2 regions of the Streptomyces sp. NPDC020958 genome follow, and region 2 is predicted to be linked to the other one. Evidence: riboswitches for the same ligand, from Rfam matches in the RefSeq annotation. Region 2 holds a riboswitch; the other holds the start of a gene.
What was found. A riboswitch is a leader RNA that binds a small molecule or an ion and turns the genes downstream of it on or off. The one in region 2 is predicted to bind glycine.
Positions count from the first base shown of each region.

Region 1: it holds a riboswitch for glycine, as region 2 does, so the genes downstream of both, gcvT (glycine cleavage system aminomethyltransferase GcvT) here and gcvP (aminomethyl-transferring glycine dehydrogenase) in region 2, are expected to answer to the same signal.

Region 1 covers NZ_JBVHFU010000002.1:284,451-292,575, reverse strand. Annotated here, with positions in the region: gene glyA (serine hydroxymethyltransferase) at 1-1,227, opposite strand, end outside; gene gcvH (glycine cleavage system protein GcvH) at 1,295-1,672, opposite strand; gene gcvT (glycine cleavage system aminomethyltransferase GcvT) at 1,771-2,898, opposite strand; glycine riboswitch at 2,959-3,067, opposite strand; glycine riboswitch at 3,068-3,167, opposite strand; gene ACZ3KP_RS07175 (AAA family ATPase) at 3,351-4,028, shown strand; gene ACZ3KP_RS07170 (enhanced serine sensitivity protein SseB) at 4,183-4,974, shown strand; gene ACZ3KP_RS07165 (enhanced serine sensitivity protein SseB C-terminal domain-containing protein) at 5,107-5,904, shown strand; gene ACZ3KP_RS07160 (ABC transporter permease) at 6,229-7,236, shown strand; gene ACZ3KP_RS07155 (ABC transporter substrate-binding protein) at 7,306-8,125, shown strand, end outside.
Region 2 covers NZ_JBVHFU010000001.1:10,526-18,650, forward strand. Annotated here, with positions in the region: gene ACZ3KP_RS00060 (PRC-barrel domain-containing protein) at 46-426, opposite strand; glycine riboswitch at 541-635, shown strand; gene gcvP (aminomethyl-transferring glycine dehydrogenase) at 810-3,695, shown strand; gene ACZ3KP_RS00070 (ABC transporter ATP-binding protein) at 3,742-4,809, opposite strand; gene ACZ3KP_RS00075 (ABC transporter permease) at 4,806-5,654, opposite strand; gene modA (molybdate ABC transporter substrate-binding protein) at 5,651-6,478, opposite strand; gene ACZ3KP_RS00085 (TOBE domain-containing protein) at 6,686-7,081, opposite strand; gene ACZ3KP_RS00090 (hypothetical protein) at 7,131-7,652, opposite strand; gene ACZ3KP_RS00095 (APC family permease) at 7,782-8,125, opposite strand, start outside.

The sequences.
Region 1 (8,125 bases), on a different contig from region 2:
GGTCAGGGCCTCGACCCGGACCCTCAGCGCCTTCGCGTCGTGGGAAGGCTTCAGCGTCTCGGCGATCACGTCCGCGACCTCGGCGAAGTCCTCGGCCGTGAAGCCGCGGGTGGCCAGCGCCGGGGTGCCGATCCGCAGCCCCGAGGTGACCATCGGCGGGCGCGGGTCGTTCGGGACGGCGTTGCGGTTGACCGTGATGCCGACCTCGTGGAGCCGGTCCTCGGCCTGCTGTCCGTCCAGCTCGGACTCGCGCAGGTCGACGAGGATCAGGTGGACGTCCGTACCGCCGGACAGGACGTTCACACCGGCCTCGCGGGCGTCGGCGGCCGTCAGCCGCTCCGCCAGGATGCGCGCACCCTCCACCGTACGACGCTGGCGCTCCTTGAACTCCTCCGAGGCGGCGACCTTGAAGGAGACCGCCTTCGCCGCGATCACGTGCTCCAGGGGGCCGCCCTGGAAACCCGGGAAGACGGACGAGTTCAGCTTCTTCGCGAAGTCCTTCTTCGCCAGGATGATGCCGCCGCGCGGACCGCCCAGCGTCTTGTGGGTGGTGGAGGTGACCACGTCGGCGTACGGCACCGGGTTCTCGTGCAGCCCCGCCGCCACCAGGCCCGCGAAGTGGGCCATGTCGACCCACAGGTACGCCTCGACCTCGTCGGCGATCCGGCGGAACTCCGCGAAGTCCAGCTGGCGCGGGTACGCCGACCAGCCCGCGATGATCACCTTCGGCCGGTGCTCCTTGGCGAGCCGCTCGACCTCGGCCATGTCCACCAGACCGGAGTTGTCCACGTGGTAGGCGACCACGTCGAACTGCTTGCCGGAGAAGTTCAGGCGCATGCCGTGGGTCAGGTGACCGCCGTGGGCGAGGTCCAGACCGAGGATGGTGTCCCCGGGCTGGGCCAGCGCGAACAGGGCCGCCTGGTTGGCGGAGGCACCGGAGTGCGGCTGCACGTTGGCGTACTCGGCGCCGAACAGCTCCTTCACCCGGTCGATGGCGATCTGCTCGGTGACGTCGACGTGCTCGCAGCCGCCGTAGTAGCGGCGGCCCGGGTAGCCCTCGGCGTACTTGTTGGTGAGGACGGAACCCTGGGCCTCCATGACCGCGAGCGGAGCGAAGTTCTCCGAGGCGATCATCTCCAGGGTGGACTGCTGACGCACCAGCTCGGCGTCGACCGCGGCGGCGACCTCCGGGTCGAGCTCGTGCAGGGACGTGTTCAGGACGGACATCTGTTTCTACGACTCCTAAGCCGGTGTTCCTGCGGCCGTCGGCCGGCGATGGGGGCGTGGGCGGCCCTCAGCCGGCGGCGAAGGCGGTGTACTCGTCGGCGGAGAGCAGGTCGGCCGGCTCGTCCGCGAAGCGCACCTTGAACAGCCAGCCGCCCTCGAAGGGGGCCGAGTTCACCAGCGACGGGTCCTCCACGACGTCCTCGTTGACCTCGGTGACCTCGCCCGTGACCGGCGAGTACAGGTCGGACACCGACTTGGTCGACTCCAGCTCGCCGCAGGTCTCGCCCGCGGTCACCGTGTCGCCGACCGCCGGGAGCTGGACGAAGACGACGTCACCGAGCGCGTTGGCCGCGTGCTCCGTGATGCCGACCTTCGCCACGCCGTCCTCGGCGGCCGACAGCCACTCGTGCTCCTTGCTGTAACGCAGCTGCTGGGGGTTGCTCATGTCCTGAATTCTCCTGTACGCGGGGGAGTGCTGGTGAAGGGGGAACTGCGGAAGGCGTGCGCGAGCGGCGACGATGTGCTCGGCGTCACCTGCGGTGGCTACTTCTGGCGCTTGTAGAACGGCAGCGGCACGACCTCGTACGGCTCGTGACTGCCCCGGATGTCCACGCCGACCCCGGCCGTGCCGGGCGCCGAGTGCGCCGCGTCGACGTACGCCATCGCGATCGGCCTGCCCAGGGTGGGGGAGGGGGCACCGGAGGTGACCTCGCCGATCACCTTGCCGGCGGCGACCACCGGGTAACCGGCGCGCGGCACCCGGCGGCCCTCGGCGACCAGGCCGACGAGGACGCGCGGCGGGTCCGACTCCGCGCGGGCGGCCGCCTCGGTGAGCGCCTCGCGCCCCACGAAGTCGCCCTCCTTGTCGAACTTCACCACCCGGCCGAGCCCGGCGTCGAAGGGGGTCAGCGAGGCGGTGAGCTCATGGCCGTAGAGCGGCATGCCCGCTTCGAGCCGCAGGGTGTCCCGGCAGGACAGGCCGCAGGGCACCAGCCCCGCCGGCCTGCCCGCCTCGGTCAGGGCCTGCCACAGCTCCACCGCGTGCTCCGGCTTCACGAACAGCTCGAAGCCGTCCTCGCCGGTGTACCCGGTGCGGGCGATCAGCGCCGGGACCCCGGCGACGGTGCCGGGCAGCCCGGCGTAGTACTTGAGGCCGTCCAGGTCGGCGTCGGTGAGGGACTTCAGGATCCCGGGCGACTCGGGCCCCTGGACGGCGATCAGGGCGTACGCGTCCCGGTCGTCGCGCACCTCGGCGTCGAAGCCGGCGGAACGCTCCCGCAGCGCGTCGAGGACCACCTGGGCGTTGGAGGCGTTGGCGACCACCAGGTACTCGGTGTCGGCCGTGCGGTAGACGATCAGGTCGTCCAGGATGCCGCCGTCGGCCCGGCAGATCATGGTGTAGCGGGCGCGCCCCGGCCCGACGGAGGCGATGTTCCCGACCAGGGCGTGGTTCAGCAGCCCGGCCGCCTCGGGCCCGGTCACGGTGATCTCGCCCATGTGGGAGAGGTCGAAGAGGCCGGCCGCGGTGCGCACCGCGAGGTGCTCGTCGCGCTCCGAGCCGTAGCGCAGGGGCATGTCCCAGCCGGCGAAGTCGGTCATGGTCGCGCCGAGCGAGCGGTGCAGGGCATCGAGCGCGGTGCGGCGGGGTGCGGCGGAATCGGTACTGCTCATCGGTCGGTCGTCTCCCAAGGGTCCCAAAGGCGTGACAGGCGAGGGCGGTCCTCCCCGCTGTCCTCCCCATCTGTCATCGGAACCTGAGAGGTTCGCCCTGACCCACGCGGGGGCACGGCTTGCACCTTGGGTGGAGCCACTGACACAGCGGCCCGCTTTTCAGATGTGCCTCGCCCGCGCGGTAACGGGGCCTGAGAGATTCAAGGGAGGGACTTGCTCCTTCGGCGCCCCGGGCACCGTGGTGCCGGGGACTCTCCCGCGCGGATTCAAGCGGCCGGTATGCAGTTGGCGCGGACATCATTGCACGCCGTCCGCGGCCGCGGCAGGCCGGACGTGCCGCGCTCCTTTGTGACGGGCCTGTGGCAGGAAGCGAACGGAACCGCGAGACACCGTGCATTACCTTCTCTTTACATTATGTGGGGAAAACCTTTCCTGAACCCCCAGGGAGGACGATCACGGTGACAAGGACCACGGCGTACGCGACCACGACGGGCATCGCCCTGCCCGGACAGCCGACGGCCCCGGCCCGCGAGCGGTGCGGCGATCTCCCCGTCGCACCGGTCGTCCGCGACCTGCGCGACCGCGCCGGCCACAGCCCGCACGGCCTGCGCTTCGGCCCCCGTGACCTGGTCGTGGTCACCGGGCTGCCGGGCAGCGGGAAGTCCACGCTGATGCGGCGCACCGTCCAGGGCACACGGATCGACTCCCAGGACACCCGCGACCGCTGGGACGCCCGGCTGGCCCGCTTCCTGCCGTACGCCGTCTACCGGCCGCTGGTCCGCCTCGCCCACTACGCCACCCTGCGCCGCGCCCTGCGCACCGGCGAGGGCGTGGCCGTGCACGACTGCGGAACACAGGTCTGGGTGCGCGACTGGCTGGCCCGGGAGGCGCGCCGCCGCGGCGCCACCCTGCACCTGCTGCTGCTCGACGTCACGCCGGACACGGCCCTCGACGGCCAGCGCGAGCGCGGCCGGGGTGTCTCGCGGTACGCCTTCCTGCGCCACCGCCGGGCGGCGGCCCGGCTCATCCGCTCCGTCGAGAAGGGCGCACTGCCCCCGGGCTGCGGAGCGGCGCTCCTCCTCGACCGCGACGCGGCGGACGCGCTGCGCCGCATCGCCTTCACGACCTGACCGCGCCGGCCACCGCCTCCGCGTGCGCCGCGCTCGTGCGGGCTGTGCGGGCTGCGTGGGCAGAAACTGTGCGGCCCGATCGGCTGCTGGCTTTGTCGGTGTCACCCGCTAGCCTTTCCAGCCTCAGCAGTGGTTTCCAGCAGGCGGTAGGCAGATGGACTTCCCGGCGGACTTTCCCGCGGACTTCCCGGCACAGGCACACCCCCACCCGCACGGCGGTTGGCCCGGCAACGAACTGGAGGAGGTGCTGTCGGCCTCCCTCGGCGTGCCCGCGGCGGGGGGCCGACTCATCGAGGTGCTGGGCCGTAGCTTCCTGTGGGTCCCGCTGCCCGAGGGCGGCGGCCCGCACAGCGGCTCCCTCGACCTGCCCACCACGGAGATCGCCGGCCAGGTGTACGTCCCGGTCTTCAGCTCCGAGGAGCAGTTCCGCCTGGTGGTCGGCTCGCACCTGTCGTACACCATCGCCCCCGCCGTCGAGTTCGCCCGCGGCCTGCCCCCGCAGGTCGGCATCGCCGTGAACCCCGGGGGAGTGGTGGGCCTTCCGCTGCCGCCGGAGGGCGTCGCCGAGCTGTGCCGGGTCGGCCGCACCGAACTGGACGGACCCGCCTCGGGCGGCCGGGTGCGCCTCTTCGAGCCGGACTGGCAGGACGACCCGATGGACTTCCTGGGGGCGGCCTCGGCGGAGTTCGCGGCGATCGGCGTGGTCGCCACGGCCCGCCGCTGCCTGGCCGCGATCGAGACGGCCGACCCGGTGATGTTCGTCGGCGTCGAACTCACCCAGTGGGAGGGGGACCTGCGCGCCCTGCCCCTGGAGGCCCTGGGCAAGGCGCTGGGACGCGTCCCGGTGCCCTGGCCGGTCAACCTGGTCCTGCTGGACGTGGCGGACGACCCGGTCGCCCACTGGATGCGGGACCACGTGCGCCCCTTCTACCAGTACGGCCACTGAGGCTCCCTTTCCCGCGCGGCCGGACCCGTACCCGCGCACGGACCATCGGCCCCCACCCCCTGGACGCTTAAGCTGTCCCCAAACGCGGGGCAAGCTCCACACGCGGGGCGACGAACGAAGGGGCGGTAACACGTGAGCGCCAGCGGCACCGCGGCGACCGGACAGGTCGAGCACATGCTGCGCCAGGTAACCCCCGGGCGCTACGACGCCTACGAGGCACTCCTCCGCGCCCTCGCCACACCCGCCTCCGGCCAGATCTGGATGCTGCTCTGGCACGGCCAGTCCGGTTCCCCCGACGCCCAGTACGGGAACATGGAGGTGGAAGGGCACGGCTACGCCCCCTGCGTGACCTCCGCCCAGGAGCTGTCGGCCAGCGGCTGGAACCGCTCGTACGAGGTGGTCGACGGCCTCGACGTGGCCCGCACCCTGTACCCCGACCACTTCGGCCTCTGGCTCAACCCGCACGCCCCGGGCGGCGGGGTCGGCATCCCCTGGCTGGACCTGCGCCGCATCGCCACGGGCCTGGACCGGCAGCCGGCCGGTCCGCTGCGGCTGGCCGAACCGACCATCGAGATCCCGCAGTTCTACGCCCTGCTGTCGCAGAACGCCCACCGTACGCCCGCGGTCCGCTCGTTGCGCCGCGCCTGGGTGCAGCCCGCGCTCGGCGCACCGTACCTGGCGATCGGCCTCGACGTGTACGACACGTCGCCGCCGGCGGTGGACTCGGTGCGGGCGATGATGCAGCAGTCGATCGGCGCGGTCCCGGACGGCCTGCCGGTGTCCACCGTGGCGATGACCGACGAGTACGACCCGGTCGTACTCTGGATGAGAGCGGCGGCCCGCCCGTTCTACGACCGTGAGGCCCACGCGGCCCTCCCCCCGGCCCCGGCGGCCGGCTACGGCTATCCACCCGCGCCCGGCGGTTACTGACGCTTGCACCCGCCGGTCGCGAAGTGGGCGGGACGGTGTGATTCAGGTCATGCCCTCCTGTCGAATGTGGTGGTTTGACCACCTGTAGGACGACTTGTCGCCTCTGCCCCCGTCCGGCAGGCGTTACCCGGTGTTCGGATAACGAAACGCCTTGCTCGTATCACGGTTGCGCATCCATTCGCCGTCAACTCTGGCAACCAGTCGCCGGAGCGTTGAAGACTCGCGCTTCATGGGGTGTTCAACCCTGCCCAGGAGAGAGCGATCATGCCGCTACCAGCGGCAAGTGCAAGCCGGCTACAGCCGGTTGAGAGGGGTCCCTGCCAGATGACGGCACCATTGCACGAGCCGACCGCGGAAGCGGCCCCGAGTGCGGCCGAAGAAGCGGCGCTTGCCACCGCCGGTGAGAAGGCCGTGCAGGGGCGTTCCCTGGGCCGGATCGCCTGGGAGCGCCTGAAGCGGGACAAGCTCGCCCTGACGGGTGGCGTCGTCGTGCTCGTCCTCATCGTGATCGCCCTGCTGGCGCCAGTGATCACCCACCTGCTCGGGCAGGACCCGGACAACTTCAACGAGAGCCTGATCGACCCGCTGTTCGGCACCCCCAAGGGTTCGCTGGGCGGCGTCAGCGGCGACCACCTGCTGGGTGTGGAGCCCGTCAACGGCCGCGACATCCTCGCCCGCATCCTCTACGGCGCCCGCGTCTCGCTCCTGGTGGGCTTCCTGTCCGCCGTCGTGGCCGTCGTCCTCGGCACCGTGCTGGGCATCCTGGCGGGCTTCTTCGGCGGCTGGGTGGACTCGCTCATCAGCCGTGTCATGGACGGCCTCCTGGCCTTCCCCCAGCTGCTGTTCACGATCGCGCTGGTCTCGGTGATGCCGAACAACATGCTGGGCCTGTCCGGTTCCAACGTGCGTGTGTTCGTGATGATCCTGGTCATCGGCTTCTTCGGCTGGCCCTACATCGGACGCGTGGTGCGCGGCCAGACCCTCTCGATGCGTGAGCGCGAGTACGTCGAGGCCGCCAAGTCGCTGGGAGCCGGGCGCTTCTACATCCTGTTCAAGGAACTGCTGCCCAACCTGGTCGCGCCGATCATCGTCTACACGACGATGATGATCCCCACGAACATCCTCACCGAGGCGGCGCTCAGCTTCCTGGGTGTGGGCGTCAAGCCGCCCACCTCCTCCTGGGGACAGATGCTGTCGAGCGCGATCGACTACTACGACTCCGACCCCATGTACATGGTGGTCCCCGGTGTGGCGATCTTCATCACCGTCCTTGCCTTCAACCTGTTCGGCGACGGCGTGCGTGACGCGCTGGACCCGAAGGCCTCCCGCTGAACCGCCGTACCCCAAGCGTCCCGTGGCACCAACACGGGGTCTCTCATCTAATCCGGAGGATCCGAGATCGTGACTACCCAACGCACCTCAGGGCGGCGTAAGCAGGCGTTTGCCGCCGCTGCTGCGGTCGCCGCACTGCTGACCACGGCGGCGTGCGGCGGCGGAGGCAGCGACAACAACGGTTCGAAGTCCGGCGCCGCCGGCTTCGACGCCGCCAACAACAAGGTCGCCCAGGCCTCGCTGGTCAAGAAGGGTGGCACGCTGCGGTTCGGCGGTGCCCAGGACGCGGACTCGTGGGACACCACGCGCGGCTACTACGGCTTCATGTGGAACTTCGCGCGCTACTACAGCCGTCAGCTGGTCACGGGCAAGACCGAGCCGGGCAAGGCGGGCGCACAGCTCACCCCGGACCTCGCCACCGGTCTGGCCAAGGTCACGGACGGCGGCAAGACCTACACGTACACCCTGCGTGACGGCGTCACGTGGGAGGACGGCAAGCCGATCACGTCCAAGGACGTCAAGTACGGCATCGAGCGCGTCTGGGCGCAGGACGTGCTGTCCGGCGGCCCGACCTACCTGAAGGACTTCCTGGACCCGAAGGGCGAGTACAAGGGCCCGTACAAGGACACGTCCAAGGACAAGCTCGGCCTGAAGGCGATCGACACTCCGGACGACAAGACGATCGTCTTCCACCTGCCGAAGGCCAACTCGGACTTCCAGGACGTGCTGGCCCTGGTCTCGGCCTCCCCGGTCCGCCAGGACCAGGACACCAAGTCCAAGTACGGCCTGCACCCGTTCTCCTCCGGCCCGTACAAGTTCCAGTCGTACAGCCCGGGCAAGAGCCTGACGCTGGTGCGCAACACCGCGTGGAAGCAGTCCTCGGACCCGG
Region 2 (8,125 bases):
GGCTGGGCGGGGCGTGGTGGCCGGTCGGCGCCACCGGGCCGGGCGCTATGCCCCGGCGTCCTCCGTGCCCGCCAGCTTGCCGAAGTCGTGGTCCGGGTGGGGGCGCGGCGGGACAGGGGTGTCCAGGCCGTAGTGGTGGTAGAGCTGGAGCTCCTGCTCGGGCGACAGATGGCGGCCCACGCCGAAGTCCGGGGCGTCCTTGATCAACGCCCGGTCGAAGGGGACGTGCAGGGTTCCCTCGACCAGTTCGCTGGGCTCCAGGGGCACGAACGCGTCCCGGGAGAACAGGCCGGTGCGTATGGCCGCCCACTCCGGCACGCCCGTCGCGTCGTCGAGGTACACCTCGTCGATCGTGCCGATCTTCGTACCGTTGCGGTCGAACGCCTTGCGGCCGATCAGGTTGCGCGGATCGATGTCGGTCTGCACGGGCCCTCCTCTTGGTCGCACCTCATCCGTAAGCACTACAAAAGAGCACATTCAATGCGGCGGCCACTCGAAGACCCGTGCGCTGCCCCCGCTGGTAGGCTGGCAAGCGGCTGCTGACCCCGTGCGGGAGAGTCCTTCGGGCAAACCGGAGGCGCCGAAGGAGCAAATCCTCCCCGGAATCTCTCAGGCCCACGTACCGCACGGACGAGGTCACTCTGGAAAGCAGGGCGGACGTCGACGGTGTCCGCCCTCACCGACGGTGCAAGCCGGAGCCCTCGGGCGTCCGGCGAAGCTCTCAGGTTGAGATGACAGAGGGGGAGGCCGTCGGGGTACCCGTGCCGGGGTGCCCCTCGAAGGTCGCGTCAGACCAGGAGGCCTCCGCAATGACCGCCCACCGCCCCACGCTCTCCGAACTCGAACAGGGGATTCCCTTCGAGCAGCGTCACATCGGGCCCGACCAGGAGGCGCGGGCCAAGATGCTCGCGCAGGTCGGCTACGGCTCGCTGGACGAGCTGACGGCAGCCGCCGTGCCGGACGTGATCAAGAACGCCGACCGCCTGGAGCTGCCCGGTGCCCGCACCGAGGCCGAGGTGCTGGCCGAGCTGCGCTCGCTCGCCGACCGCAACCAGGTGCTCGGCTCGATGATCGGCCTGGGCTACTACGGCACCTTCACCCCGCCCGTCATCCTGCGCAACGTGATGGAGAACCCCGCCTGGTACACGGCCTACACGCCGTACCAGCCGGAGATCTCCCAGGGCCGGCTGGAAGCCCTGCTGAACTTCCAGACCGCGGTCGCCGACCTCACCGGGCTGCCCACCTCCGGCGCCTCGCTGCTCGACGAGGGCACGGCCGCCGCCGAGGCCGTGGCCCTGTCGCTGCGCATGGGCAAGAACAAGAAGGGCGTCTACGTCGTCGACGCGGACGCGCTGCCGCAGACCATCGCCGTGATCCGGACCCGGGCCGAGCCGACGGGCCTGGAGGTCGTGGTCGCCGACCTCGCCGACGGCATCCCGGCGGACCTCGCCGCGCGTGAGATCAACGGCGTGCTCGTCCAGTACCCCGGCGCCTCCGGTGCCGTACGCGACATCAAGCCCGTCATCGAGCAGGCGCACGAGCTCGGCGCGCTCGTCACCGTCGCCGCCGACCTGCTCGCGCTGACCCTGCTGGCCTCGCCGGGCGAGCTGGGTGCCGACATCGCCGTCGGCACCACCCAGCGGTTCGGCGTGCCGATGGGCTTCGGCGGGCCGCACGCCGGCTACATGGCCGTCCGCGAGAAGTTCGCGCGCAGCCTGCCCGGCCGCCTCGTGGGCGTGTCCGTGGACGCCGACGGGAACAAGGCCTACCGGCTCGCGCTGCAGACCCGTGAGCAGCACATCCGCCGGGAGAAGGCCACCAGCAACATCTGCACCGCCCAGGTGCTGCTCGCGGTGATGGCCGGCATGTACGCGGTCTACCACGGCCCCGAGGGGCTCAGGGCCATCGCCCGGCGCACCCACCGGTACGCCACCGTCCTCGCCGCCGGGCTCACGGCAGGCGGTGTCGAGATCGTGCACGGCGCCTACTTCGACACCCTCACCGCCCGGGTGCCCGGCAAGGCCGCCGAGATCGTCGCCGCCGCCCGCGAGAACGGTGTCAACCTGCGGCTCGTCGACGCCGACCACGTCTCCATGGCCTGTGACGAGACCACCACGCGCGCCCAGCTGGCCGCCGTCTGGGCCGCCTTCGGAGTCGAGGGCGACGTCGAGGCGCTCGACGCGGTCGCCGAGGACACGCTGCCCGAGGCACTGCTGCGCACCGAGGGCTACCTCACCCATCCCGTCTTCCACGACCACCGTTCCGAGACCGCGATGCTCCGCTACCTGCGCAGGCTCGCCGACCGGGACTACGCGCTGGACCGGGGCATGATCCCGTTGGGCTCCTGCACCATGAAGCTCAACGCGACCACCGAGATGGAGCCGGTCACCTGGCCCGAGTTCGGCCAGCTGCACCCCTTCGCCCCCGCCGAGCAGGCACAGGGCTATCTGACGCTCATCCGGGAACTGGAGGAGCGGCTCGCCGAGGTCACCGGGTACGACAAGGTGTCCCTGCAGCCCAACGCCGGGTCGCAGGGCGAGCTCGCCGGGCTGCTCGCCGTACGCGCCTACCACCGGGCCAACGGCGACGCGCAGCGGACCGTCTGCCTGATCCCGTCGTCCGCGCACGGCACCAACGCCGCCAGCGCCGTGATGGCCGGGATGAAGGTCGTCGTCGTGAAGACCGCCGGGGACGGCGAGATCGACGTCGAGGACCTGCGGGCGAAGATCGAGCAGCACCGGGACGAGCTCGCGGTGCTGATGATCACCTACCCGTCCACCCACGGTGTGTTCGAGGAGCACGTCGCCGACATCTGCGGCCAGGTCCACGAGGCCGGCGGCCAGGTCTACGTCGACGGCGCCAACCTGAACGCCCTGGTCGGGCTCGCCAAGCCGGGGCACTTCGGCGGCGACGTGTCCCACCTGAACCTGCACAAGACCTTCTGCATCCCGCACGGTGGCGGCGGCCCGGGCGTCGGTCCGGTGGCGGTACGGGCCCACCTGGCGCCGTACCTGCCGAACCACCCGCTCCAGCCGGCCGCCGGGCCCGCGACCGGGGTCGGGCCGATCTCGGCCGCGCCCTGGGGCTCCGCGGGGATCCTGCCGATCTCGTGGGCGTACGTCCGGCTCATGGGCGGCGAGGGACTGAAGCGGGCCACCCAGGTGGCCGTGCTCAGCGCCAACTACGTCGCCAAGCGCCTCGAGCCGCACTTCCCCGTGCTCTACACCGGCCCCGGCGGACTGGTCGCGCACGAGTGCATCATCGATCTGCGGCCGCTGACCAAGGCGACCGGGGTGAGCGTCGACGACGTCGCCAAGCGGTTGATCGACTACGGGTTCCACGCACCCACGATGTCGTTCCCCGTCGCGGGCACGCTCATGATCGAGCCGACCGAGTCCGAGGACCTCGGCGAGCTGGACCGGTTCTGCGACGCGATGATCGCCATCCGCGCGGAGATCGACAAGGTCGGGGCGGGACAGTGGCCCGCCGACGACAACCCGCTGCGGGGCGCTCCGCACACGGCCGCCGCGCTCGGCGGGGAGTGGGAGCACGCCTACTCCCGGGCTGAGGCGGTGTTCCCGGCCGGGGTGTCGCCCGCCGACAAGTACTGGCCGCCGGTGCGCCGCATCGACCAGGCCTTCGGCGACCGGAACCTGGTGTGCTCGTGCCCGCCGCTGGACGCGTACGAGGACTGACGCACAGGGTGTGAGGAAGGCCCCGCTTCGGCGGGGCCTTCCGCGTTCACGCCGGGTACGCGTGCGTCTGGCTCGCCTTGACCGTGGCCCAGACCGCGGCTCCCGGATGCAGGTCGAGTTCGGCCGCCGAGACCGTGGTGAGGTCGGCGGCCAGGGGGAGTCCGCCGGTCAGTCCGGCGCGGATCTGGTCGCCGTGCGTCTCCAGGCCGGAGACTTCGCAGCGCCAGAGGTTGCGGGCGCTGGTGCCCGTGGGGCGGTCCCGGAAGAGGGTCACCGCGCTCGGCGGGAACGCGACGAAGACGTCACCGGTCAGCTCCTCGGCGATGGTGATCGCGGGGCCGTTCGCGGTCTTCACGGTGTGGCCCTCGGCCCGGCCCCGGTAGAGGTTGAGGCCGACCAGGTGGGCGATGTAGTCGGTGCGCGGGTGACGGGCGATGTCGGCCGGGCTGCCCTGCTGGACGACCCTGCCGTCCTCGATCACGATCAGGCGGTCGGCCAGCACCATGGCGTCCAGCGGGTCGTGCGTCACCAGAACCGCCACGGCCTCGAACTCGGCGAGATGCCGGCGGAGCTGGGAGCGTACGTCCAGGCGGGTGCGGGCGTCGAGGGCCGCGAGGGGTTCGTCGAGGAGGAGCAGCCGCGGGCGGGTGGCCAGTGCGCGGGCCAGGGCGACACGCTGGGCCTGGCCGCCGGAGAGGCGGCGGGGTTTGGTCCCGGCGTGGTCGGCGAGCCCCATCCGGTCCAGCCAGGCGGCCGCCAGCGCGCGGGACTCGGCCTTCGTCGCACCCTGGCAGCGCGGACCGAAGGCCACGTTGTCCAGGGCCGTGAGGTGGGGGAAGAGGAGGTAGTCCTGGAAGACGACGCCCACCGGACGGGATTCGGGGGAGGTGCGGTCCAGCCGCTCACCGTCCAGGCGGAGATGGCCGGCGGTGAGGTCGGTGAGACCGGCCAGGGCGCGCAGGGCGGTGGTCTTGCCCGCTCCGTTGGGGCCGAGGAGGGCGACGACCTCGCCGGGGGCGGCGGTGAGGGTGATGTCCAGGTGGAAGGCGGGGCGGGTGACGACGAGGTGGGCGTCTAGACCGGTGTCGGCCGCGGGCCGCGGCGGAGTGGTCATGGTGCTGTCATCCAACGGTCGCGCAGGCCCGCCAGGACCGCGATCGACACCGCCAGCAGGACCAGGCTGAGGGCGATCGCCGCGTCGGGGTCGTTCTGGAGGGCCAGGTAGACCGCCAGGGGCATGGTCTGGGTGCGGCCCGGGAAGTTGCCCGCAAAGGTGATCGTCGCTCCGAACTCGCCCAGCGCGCGTGCCCAGGCCAGGACCGCGCCCGCCGCGATGCCGGGCGCGACGAGCGGGAGCGTGACCCGGCGGAACGCGGTGAAGCGGGACGCGCCCAGGGTGGTCGCCGCCTCCTCGTAGCGCGGGTCGGCGGCGCGGAGCGTGCCCTCCACGCTGATCACCAGGAACGGCATGGCCACGAAGGACTCGGCGATCACCACCGCGGTCGTCGTGAACGGGAGCGTGATGCCGAACCAGGCGTCCAGCCACTGGCCGACGACCCCGTTGCGACCGAGTGCCAGGAGGAGGGCCACACCGCCGACGACCGGGGGCAGGACCAGAGGGAGGGTGACCAGCGCTCGGACGAGACCCCGGCCGGGGAACCGCGTACGGGCCAGCAGCCAGGCCAATGGCACGCCGAGGACCAGGCTCACCCCCGTCGCCGCCGTCGCGCTGAACAACGAGAGCTGGAGGGCCTGCCAGACGTCGGGGCTGGTCAGCAGGGCGGGGAGGCTGCTCCAGGGGGCACGGAGCAGGAGCGCCACCAGGGGCAGCAGGAGGAACGCCAGGGCCACCGCTCCGGGGAGGAGGAGCGGTAGCGGTACGGCGGTGCGGACGCGTCGGCTCCGCGGGCGGCCGGTTCGGGGGCCGACCGCGGCACCGGACTCGTCGGCCCTCGTCACGGCTTGAGGAACCCGGCCTGGTTCAGGACCTGCCGGCCCTCGGCGGAACGCACCAGTGCGATGAACGCCTGGGCCACCGACGGGTTCGGGGCGTTCTTCAGCAGGGCGATCGGATAGTCGTTGATCGTGCTCGCGGACTCCGGGAACTCCACGCCCTGCACCTTGCTGCCCGCGGCCCGCACGTCGGTCTTGTAGACGACGGCCGCGTCGGCCTCCTTGAGCACCACCTTGTTGAGGGCGGACTTGACGTCCTCCTCGTAGGAGACCGGGGTGAGCTTGAGCTTGCTTGCGGCCAGGGCCTTCTGGGCGGCGGCTCCGCAGGGCACCGTCCGGTCGCAGAGCACGACCTTGAGACCGGACCTCGTGAGGTCCTTGAGGGAGGAGACCCGGTCGGGGTTGCCCGGCAGGGTGGCGATCTCCAGCTGGTTGCGGACGAAGGTGGCCGGCGTGGTGGCGGTGTCCTTCTTGTCCGTCACGATCGCCATGGTCTTGGTGCTCGCGGCGGCGAACACGTCGGCGGGCGCGCCGCTGGTGATCTGTGCGGCGAGGGTGTCGCTGCCGCCGAAACTGAAGTTGACCGTGGTACCCGGGTGGGCCTTCTCGAAGTCGGCCTTCAGTGTCGTGAAGCTCTCCTTGAGGGAGGCCGCCGCGAACACGGTGATCGAACCCGACAGCTTGGGCGACGCCGACGACGAGGTGTCCGACGTGGTCGTCGCGGACGAGTCGGCGGCGGAGGTGGAGCAGGCGCTCAGGGTCAGCAGGGCCGCGATCGAGACACCGGCCACCCGGAAGATCCGCCGGGTCCGTCGCGCGGAACGGGTCATCACGAGTGAACTCCTCTGAGTCTTGTGAGAGCACTGTCGCGCCCTGCTGCGACCGGCCGAGGCCGCGTGATGATGATACTGCCGCATGTGCCAGGCGTAAGTCCCCTGTCGCATCGCATGAGCTGCACATCTCTGTCCTGTGCCTGGCATGTGCGTTCGTACGGGGGTGCGGTGCCCGGCGGCCGCCCGGACCGCGCGTGGGGCCGGTCAGACGCGGTCGATGTGCACGTTCGTCGACTTCACCCGGGCGGTGGCCTCCATGCCGACCTCCAGGCCGAGTTCCTCCACGGCCTCCCGGGTGAGCAGGGAGACCAGCCGGTGCGGGCCGGCCTGGATCTCGACCTGGGCGGCGACGTCACCGAGCTTGATCGCGGTGACGATGCCGGGGAACGCGTTGCGGACCGAGGTGTGGGAGGCGTCCTCCTCGCCGGCGCCCGCCTTGGCCAGCTCCACGGAGAACGCCGCGAGGTCCGTGCCGTCGATGAGCCGCCGGCCGCCCTCGTCGCGATGGGTGGCCATCCGGCCCGCGTCGGCCCAGCGGCGGGCGGTGTCCGGGCTGACGCCGAGCAGCCGTGCCGCCTGGCCGATCGTGTAGGAAGGCATGCGCTCACCATAGGGCCGGGTGGCGGGGGGTGCGGACGAGGGGCGGCGGTCAGCCGAGCCCGGACGCCTCCAGGACCGCGCGGGCGTTCGTGTCGTCGATCTCGTGGCCGAGGCGAGCCAGCACCTCGGTGCCCCGGCGCAGGGTGCCGCGCTCCAGGGAGCGCCGGACACCGGTGTCGAGCTCGTGCCAGAGCAGGGGGTTGGCGTGCAGGACACCCGGGTCGAGTTCCAGCCGGTTGCCCAGGGTGTCGCGCAGGACCAGATGCGCGGCGACGTCGCCGTACTGGCCCACGGAGACGAGGGAGTCGGTGCGGACCGTACGGCGGCGCAGCGGGCCGCGAACCGCGAGCCAGCCGGGCCCCGCGGTGACGCGGGCCGGCAGCAGCATGCCGAGGACGGTGGCCGAGAGGGTCACCCAGAGCAGCGCGCGGGCCGGGGTGAGGCTGCCGGCGTCCCAGTCCACCCCGACCGTGAGGCCGCCGAAGCCCGCGGCACAGCAGACGGCCAGGCGTGCGCTGCCGCGCCAGGTGCGGTCACCGGTCGCCCGGCCACCGGGTCCTCTGTCCTCCATGAGGCCGACGGTAGGGGCCGGTGGGCGCGGCGGAGCGACCGCTGACGGGGTTCTTATGCGGACTGACCGGTTATTGACGGGATTCTTACGACCTGGGGCGGGGGAGCCGGGGTGCCGGCAGGGAGCGGGTCAGCCCGTGTGGACGCGCGGGCGTCGGGCGCGGTCCGGCTCGGCCTCGCGCAGCACCTCCCGGGTGACCGGGGCGACCTCGCCCTGGCCGAAGAGGAAGAAGCGCAGGAAGTTCGCGAACGGGCCGCCCTCGGTCCACTCGAAGTAGATGTGCGGGATGACGCCGGTCGTGTCGCGGACGTGCAGCAGCAGGGCGGCCAGGGCGTTGGGGATGGAGGCCGACTCCAGGGTCAGCACGCGGTAGCGGCCGTGCAGGACCTCGCCCCGGACGGTGAGACTCGCCTCGAACTCGGAGGGGTCGGTGACGGTGACCTCGACGAAGACGAAGTCCTCCTGTTCGGGCA